2 regions of the Pectobacterium peruviense genome follow, and region 1 is predicted to be linked to the other one. Evidence: predicted binding sites of a transcription regulator. Region 1 holds the regulator's gene; the other holds the start of a gene.
The links. Region 1 encodes CRP, which controls carbon source genes, mostly activating them, when cyclic AMP is high. Its sites were predicted from a motif close to ATGTGANNNNNNTCACAT; they were not measured.
Positions count from the first base shown of each region.

Region 2: a site for CRP is predicted at 1,654-1,671, ahead of msrB (peptide-methionine (R)-S-oxide reductase MsrB). Genes of this name have one in related genera too.

Region 1 is NZ_CP161826.1:475,749-479,966, forward strand. Features, by position in the region: gene DUT67_RS02115 (aspartate aminotransferase family protein) at 1-414, shown strand, start outside; one part of gene DUT67_RS02120 (IS3 family transposase) at 569-920, shown strand; one part of gene DUT67_RS02120 (IS3 family transposase) at 920-1,824, shown strand; gene crp (cAMP-activated global transcriptional regulator CRP) at 1,848-2,480, opposite strand; gene DUT67_RS02130 (OsmC family protein) at 2,856-3,263, shown strand; gene DUT67_RS02135 (phosphoribulokinase) at 3,372-4,218, opposite strand, start outside.
Region 2 is NZ_CP161826.1:2,485,993-2,490,210, forward strand. Features, by position in the region: gene pncA (bifunctional nicotinamidase/pyrazinamidase) at 1-593, shown strand, start outside; gene DUT67_RS11250 (YeaC family protein) at 714-986, opposite strand; gene msrB (peptide-methionine (R)-S-oxide reductase MsrB) at 1,119-1,538, opposite strand; gene gapA (glyceraldehyde-3-phosphate dehydrogenase) at 1,896-2,891, shown strand; gene DUT67_RS11265 (D-hexose-6-phosphate mutarotase) at 2,999-3,868, shown strand; gene DUT67_RS11270 (aldo/keto reductase) at 3,950-4,218, opposite strand, start outside.

The DNA of each region.
Region 1 (4,218 bases):
ATCGCATCAGTCATGACCGTTGGGGTACACGGTACCACCTATGGCGGCAATCCTCTGGCCTGTGCGGTGGCGGAAGCCGCGCTGGATGTCATCAACACGCCAGAAGTATTGTCTGGTGTCGCGGATCGTCACGATCGTTTTATCAGTGAACTTGATAAAATCAACCAGCAGTATGGTGTATTTGATCAGGTTCGCGGTATGGGGCTTTTGCTGGGGGCTGAGCTGAAACCTCAATGGCATGGCCGTGCGGGCGAGTTCTTGGCTGCTGCAACGGCTCAGGGGCTGATGGTGTTGATGGCAGGGCCGAACGTGATCCGCTTTGTACCGTCTTTGATCATTGATGAAGATGATATCGCGCAGGGGATGGATAAATTCGCCAAAGCCGTCGCTCAAGTGGTTAACGCAGCACACTGATTACGCTCTCAACATCGCTTGCGACTTCCCGTTAGGTGGCGAGCAGGAAGCTCGGCATAAAAAAAGCGTGAGGCCGAGGCTTCACGCTTTTTTATTGGTAGTGATCCGTCCTGAATAGCGTTGACACGTCCCTGACTTAAATACGGAGAACGTGATGATGACTGAGTTCAAACGTACCCAACGTGATTATCCTCTATCCTTTAAAATAGCCGTCGTTGAACAGGTCGAAAAAGGCGAGATGACCTATAAACAGGCCCAGCAGCGATATGGCATTCAGGGGCGCTCCACCGTTCTTGTCTGGCTGCGTAAATATGGCCAGCTTGACTGGAGTCCCGGACTTCCTGACCTGATGAAAAGGAAACTGCTTGTGGCTCAGACAAATACCCCACTTACACCCGAGCAAAGAATCAAAGAACTTGAAGAGCAGCTTAAGCTGGCGAATCAGAAAGCTGAGTTTTTTGAATCTGTTATCAACGTCCTGAAAAATGATTACGGGGTAAGTGTCGTAAAAAAGCGGCCCGGCAAGTCCTTGCGCAGAGTCAGGCCCCAAAAGTCACCGTGACACGCGCATGCCAGCTCCTGGGGCACAGCAGACAGGCATGGTACCAGCATAATGCAAGGTGCAATAAACGACATGAACACAATAGTCAGGTTCTTGATTTTATTGCCCGAGTTCGGTGCCGTCAGCCACGTATAGGCACACGCAAACTCCACTCTCTGTTGAACCGTCAGGCAGGTGAAACACTCAATATCGGGCGTGACCGCCTGTTTAGCCTACTGGGTAAACACCGGCTTCTGGTACCCGTAAAGCGGGCATACCACAAAACGACCAACAGCCATCATCGTTTTTACCGGCATCCGAACTTGCTGAAGTCTGGCCCCGAACAGGTTACTGTCCTTCAGCCGGAGCAAGTCTGGGTCGCCGATATTACTTATCTACCAGTACGCAGTGGCACGGTCTATCTGAGTTTGGTCACGGATGCCTGTTCCAGAAAAATCATGGGTTACCATGTAGGGGATAATCTGCAAACTGAAAATGTGGTAAAAGCCTTCAAACGTGCGTTACGACAAAGAAAAACAAAAGGGCCGTTGATACACCACTCTGACAGAGGGCTACAATACTGTTCAGCGCTTTACCAGTCGGTACATGAGAGAAATGGGATAACCTGTTCAATGACAGATGGTTATGACTGCTATCAGAATGCGCTGGCTGAACGGATAAACGGCATCCTGAAAAATGAGTTTTTACTCTCTCGCCCAGCTAATCTGGCACAAGCGAGGAAAATGGTAAAAGAATCTGTGGCGATTTATAACCATGAGCGGCCACATCAGGCCCTGAAATACAAAACGCCCGATGAGGTTCATCAGGCGTTTTACAGGCAGAAAACTGTCAACCCATATCAGGACTAGTCATAGGGTACCGCGACAAGGGTTTAGCGAGTGCCGTAAACGACGATCGTTTTACCGTGCGCAGAGATCAGATTCTGGTCTTCTAACATTTTCAGAATGCGGCCCACGGTTTCACGCGAGCAGCCAACGATTTGCCCAATTTCCTGACGGGTAATTTTAATTTGCATGCCATCTGGATGCGTCATGGCATCAGGTTGTTTGGCCAGGTTGAGTAAGGTTTGGGCGATACGGCCGGTCACATCAAGGAAGGCGAGATTGCCGACTTTTTCTGAAGTAACCTGAAGTCTGTTTGCCATTTGCGCAGACAAGCGCATGAGGATATCCGGGTTAACCTGAATGAGCTGGCGGAATTTTTTATAGGAAATTTCAGCCACTTCACAGGCGGTTTTTGCCCGAACCCAGGCACTGCGTTCCTGACCTTCTTCAAACAGGCCGAGCTCACCAATAAAATCGCCCTGATTGAGGTAGGAAAGAATCATTTCCTTGCCTTCTTCATCTTTGATTAGCACTGCTACAGAGCCTTTCACGATGTAGTAAAGCGTTTCTGCTTTTTCACCTTGGTGAATCAGCGTGCTCTTCGATGGATACTTGTGAATATGACAATGGGAAAGGAACCATTCGAGAGTTGGGTCTGTCTGCGGTTTGCCGAGAACCATTCGCTATCATCCTCTGTTGTAATTCACTGCGCAAATTACAGGGGTCAGAGTTCCCTGTACGGCGTGTTTAACTGCTAAAAAAAATAAAATTCAGTCTAGGCAGAATGACGTCAGGGAATATACTGGAACCACTGTACCCTTGGTTTTTCGGTTGCTGCTTTGCCGCACCGTAAACGTGGCTGGGTATTTCTGGCTACGTCATCATCTTCTTCGTTTCTGGGTTTGTCCAGAAAAGGTCTATTCTATTTTCGTTTTAACACAGCTTTAAGGATGTGTCTTGTGTTGTCTCGCTTCAGCATGACAAAGCTCTGATTAACGCTGGTTTTTGTACAGTAACGGTATAAATTTTCAAAAAATTTTTAGTGGAGAGGCATCATGCAGGCTCGGGTAAAATGGGTTGAAGGCTTAACGTTTTTGGGCGAATCCTCATCGGGACATCAGGTATTGATGGACGGTAATTCTGGCGATAAAGCGCCCAGTCCGATGGAAATGGTGTTGATGTCCGTAGGGGGATGCAGCGCAATTGATGTGGTATCGATTCTGCAAAAGGGCCGTAATGATGTGGCGGATTGTGAGGTGAAATTAACCTCAGAGCGTCGGTCTGAAGCACCGCGCTTATTTACCCATATCAATCTGCATTTTATTGTGACGGGGAAAGGGCTGACCGATAAAGCCGTCGAACGTGCCGTCGAGCTGTCAGCGGAAAAATACTGTTCTGTGGCATTGATGCTGGGTAAAGCCGTTGAGGTGACACACAGTCACGAAATTAGAGTACTGCCATAATTCCTTTCTCTGAGCACTAATTCTGGTTACTTAAGCCCATTATTAGGGGAAACACAGGGGGGCCCGTAGAGAGGCCTCACCCTGTGGTCTCCGCGTGTATCTCGATGCTTATTCTATCGTTTTCCCTTCGATTAACCGCTGCACCAGCGGTGCCATGATTAATTCCATTGCCAGCCCCATTTTCCCGCCGGGAACGACCAACGTGTTGATGTGGGAGATAAACGAGCCCTGCAACATGGCGAGCAGATAGGGATAATCAATATTATCCAATCCCTGAAAGTGGATGACGACGAAGCTTTCATCCAGTGAGGGGATCGACTTGGCAGCAAACGGGTTGGAGGTATCCACGGTGGGTACGCGCTGGAAGTTGATATGGGTGCGAGAGAACTGCGGCGTGATATAGGTGATGTAGTCTTCCATGGAGCGGACAACGGAATCCATGACCGCTTCACGCGAGTGGCCGCGCTCATTGACGTCACGGATCAGCTTTTGTATCCACTCCAGGTTGACGATCGGCACCACACCGACGAGCAAATCGACATGCTGTGCCACATCATTTTGTTCGGTGACTACGCCGCCGTGCAGTCCTTCATAGAATAGGATGTCGGTAGGTTCTGGCATCGGTTCCCACGGTGTGAACGTCCCAGGAACCTGGTTATAGGGAATCGCTTCATCATAGGTATGAAGGTATTTACGCGTCTGACCACACCCATGTAGGCCATATTCAATAAACGACTGTTCCAGCAGGCTGAAATCATTCGCTTCTGGGCCGAAGTAGCTGATGTGGCGTCCTAAATCACGCGCTTTGCGGATTGCCATATCCATTTCCGGGCGGGTATAGCGGTGAAAGCTGTCACCTTCCAACTGGGCTGCGCGTAGGTCGAACTGTTGGAATATCTTACGGAAGGCCAGACTGGTGGTCGTGGTTCCCGCTCCGCTGGAGCCCGTAACCGCA
Region 2 (4,218 bases), 2.0 Mb from region 1:
CATTGGCCGTTAACGAAGGCGACCGCGTCATTGAGGTTGCCAACCGTGCTATTGAAGCCTGCGTGGCCGCTGGCGTCGCGGTGATTGCCAGTCAGGATTGGCACCCGGCTAACCACGGCAGTTTTGCCGTGAATGCGAATACCAAGGTCGGAGAAATCGGTGAGTTAAACGGGTGGCCGCAGATCTGGTGGCCCGTTCACTGCGTGCAGGGAACCACTGGGGCTGATTTTCATCCCGCACTGAATCAATCGGCTATTCAGTGGATCGTACAAAAAGGAACCCAGCCGGAAATCGACAGCTATAGCGCTTTTTTCGATAACGGGCATCGGGTTAAAACCGAATTGGATGCGTGGCTACACGCCAATCACATCACCCATTTGACTATTCTGGGGCTGGCGATCGATTATTGCGTCAAGTTCAGCGTATTGGATGCGATTGCTCTGGGCTATCACACCGAAGTCCTGGTGGATGGCTGTCGTGGCGTTAACCTTTCGCCCGGCGACAGTGAATCCGCATTGCAAGAAATGGTGCAGCGTGGAGCAACGCTTACAGACATGACGCAGTTTCTTACCACACTCTCGTCAGCACGCTAGCGCCATTCACAGCCTAAAATGACGGCAGCCGTTAAGGCTGCCAGCTCACAGGTTACCCGTCGGGTTCAGGGTAACCAGGTTTGAGCAACCAGATGTAAGAGTCATTGAGTTTAAGAGCAACTAGGGTTTAAGCGTAACAATCGCATCAGAACCGTTAAACTGGCGCTTCAGTTCCTGCTTGCTCTTCATCACGATTTCCCCATTAGTGCCAATCGTCATGTGCTCAGCCTGTTCGTTATGACGAGCCTGCCACATCATCACCATTTGCAGGCAGTTTTCTTTCTGTTCAGCCGTCAACGCGACACCGTCTGGCCATTTGCCCAGCTCTACCGCCGTGACTAACCGCTGATAAATCTCTGGCGTCATGACGTCGATCAGATCATTGAGTTCCATATCCGGTTTCTGCTCCGAGAAAGATCAGGTTTATTATTACTGGATTCCTGTGTTGACAGCGATCTTTAGTAGCTGAATCGTTTAAAGCAAGATATTATCTAGCTTATCGTCATCGCACTTATCGCAGACAGATTACCCGTCAACGCGTTCGCCATCAACGTCGTCGATAAAGCTCAGCGAAGCAGAATTCACACAGTAGCGTTCGCCAGTAGTTTTCGGGCCATCAGGGAAAACGTGCCCCAGATGCGCATCACACTGCCCGCAGCGGATCTCAATACGGCGCATGTTGTGTGACTCATCCTCCAGATAGCGAATCGCCTCTGAGGAGACGGGCTGATCGAAGCTCGGCCAGCCACAGCCAGAATCATATTTGCTGTCGGAATAAAACAGCGGAGCCTGGCAGCACAGGCAGTGATAAGCGCCTGTACGCTTGTTATGCAGCAATTTGCCTGAAAACGCAGGCTCAGTACCGCGTTGCTGGGTGACATAGCGCTGCATCTCTGTCATTTCAGTATTGTCGGATGGGGTATGCGAAGCAGAGTCGTTAGTCATGGAAGTCTCACAGCGGTGTTAGCTATTCAATTAATCATTGATTATAACAAAAAATTAACAACCTAACAGGCCGTTTTGGCCTAATATTATGAATGTTATTAGCACGAATATTTAATTGTGACACACGTCACATATCGGGATAACACAGGCTTTATATGATGCATTCCGCCCTCATATCAGTCTTAGATGTTACTTAGTTACAGGGTCGAGCGGTTTTCGCACAAAGTTTGGTCATAGGTTTGACTTACAGCAACTATTGACACGATTCCGCTTGACGCTCAGCAAGGTTTTTGTAATTTTACAACCAACCTTTTATTCACAAATTTTCTATTCACAAACCAATAGCTGGTGGAATATATGACTATCAAAGTAGGTATCAACGGTTTTGGCCGTATCGGCCGTATTGTTTTCCGCGCTGCACAAGAACGTTCTGACATCGAGATCGTTGCAATCAACGACCTGTTAGACGCTGAATACATGGCGTATATGCTGAAGTACGACTCTACTCATGGTCGTTTCAACGGCACCGTTGAAGTTAAAGATGGCCACCTGGTTGTTAACGGCAAAACCATTCGTGTTACCGCAGAGCGCGATCCTGCAAACCTGAAGTGGAACGAAGTCAACGTGGACGTTGTTGCTGAAGCAACTGGCCTGTTCCTGACTGACGACACTGCACGTAAACACATCGCTGCTGGTGCGAAGAAAGTCGTTCTGACTGGTCCATCTAAAGATGACACCCCAATGTTCGTTATGGGCGTAAACCACAAAACTTACGCTGGCCAAGAAATCGTTTCTAACGCTTCTTGCACCACTAACTGCTTGGCTCCGCTGGCAAAAGTCATCAACGACAACTTCGGTATCGTTGAAGCACTGATGACCACCGTTCACGCAACGACTGCAACGCAGAAAACCGTTGATGGCCCGTCTCACAAAGACTGGCGCGGCGGCCGCGGCGCAGCACAGAACATCATCCCATCTTCTACCGGTGCAGCTAAAGCTGTAGGTAAAGTTATCCCTGAGCTGAACGGCAAACTGACTGGTATGGCGTTCCGCGTTCCTACCCCGAACGTTTCTGTTGTTGACCTGACTGCACGTCTGGAAAAACCAGCTTCTTACAAAGAAATCTGTGCAGCAATCAAAGCCGCTTCTGAAGGCGAGCTGAAAGGCGTTCTGGGTTACACCGAAGACGAAGTGGTTTCTACCGATTTCAACGGTGAAAAACTGACTTCCGTGTTTGATGCTAAAGCCGGTATCGCACTGAGCGATAACTTTGTGAAACTGGTTTCTTGGTACGACAACGAAACGGGTTACTCAAACAAGGTTCTGGATCTGATCGCTCACATTTCTAAATAAGCGTCAGCGATGATTCGGTGAAAAAAGGGCGACGTGATGTCGCCCTTTTTTATTGTTAACTGCAGATTTCTTTTTACAACGAAAAACAATCAAAAAAAGGCACTATCATGCATAACACAATTTTCTCACTCCCCGTCACTAAGCAAATTAGCGCCACCCTCAGCCAACGTCAGTTGGATCAATTACCCGTCATCGTCGTTGATCATCCTGAAGTTCGAGCAGCAGTAGCACTACAAGGGGCGCACCTGCTCAGTTGGCAGCCGACAAACGAAGAGCCGGTGCTTTGGCTGAGCGACAATACGCCTTTTACTCATCACGTTGCTATTCGCGGCGGTGTCCCTATCTGTTTCCCTTGGTTTGGGCCTTTCGCCGAACCTAACCACGGTTTTGCCCGTCTGCTGCCGTGGGAATTTACCGCCCACAGCGAAGATGAGCATGGCGTACAACTCACATTCACACTGCGCGATAATGAAGAAACGCGTAAGAGCTGGCCGCATGAATTCACACTCATCGCCCGTTTCAAACTGGGCAAGGAATGCGGTATTGAGTTAGAAGCACATGGCGATTACAGCATTACCAGTGCGCTGCACACCTATTTCAACATCGGCGACATCAGCGATATTCGCATTGCCGGTCTGGGTGAGTCATTCATTGATAAGGTCGATCAGGGCAAACTGGCAACGCAGCAAGGCGATCTGGTCTTTACCGATCGTACAGACCGTATCTATACCCAGCCGCAGGACACTAGTGTGGTGCATGATGCCGTACTGAAACGCACCATTGAAGTCCACCATACACACCATAGCGATGTAGTGTCATGGAACCCCGGCGCAGAACTCTCCCGTACAATTGGCGATATGCCAGATGAGGGATATAAAACGTTCGTGTGTGTGGAAACTGCGCGGATTAATCAACCGTTTGTCGCGTCCGCCAAGGCTCCGGCTCGTCTGACGACGGTTATCCGCATCAAGAAATAACTACTGCTATATATACCCTAAATATCTTGGTGTATGGCTGATGATGCCATACACCCTTCTCTACAAATCCCTTAGCTTCCGCTACACCACATCCAAATGCTGTTTGCGCGTTGGCGGTGGAAATGCCTGATCTAACTGCGCGAGATCTTCCGCAGACAACAACACGTCCAGCGCTTTCGCATTTTCCTGAACATGCTTTACAGCACTTGCTTTTGGAATCGCGATCACACCCGGCTGACGGATGGCCCATGCCAATAAAAGTTGAGCTGGCGTAATATTGTGTTCGCGCGCAATGCGATTCACCACTGGATGTGAGAATAATCCATCACGCAACCGCCCCGCCTGCGCCA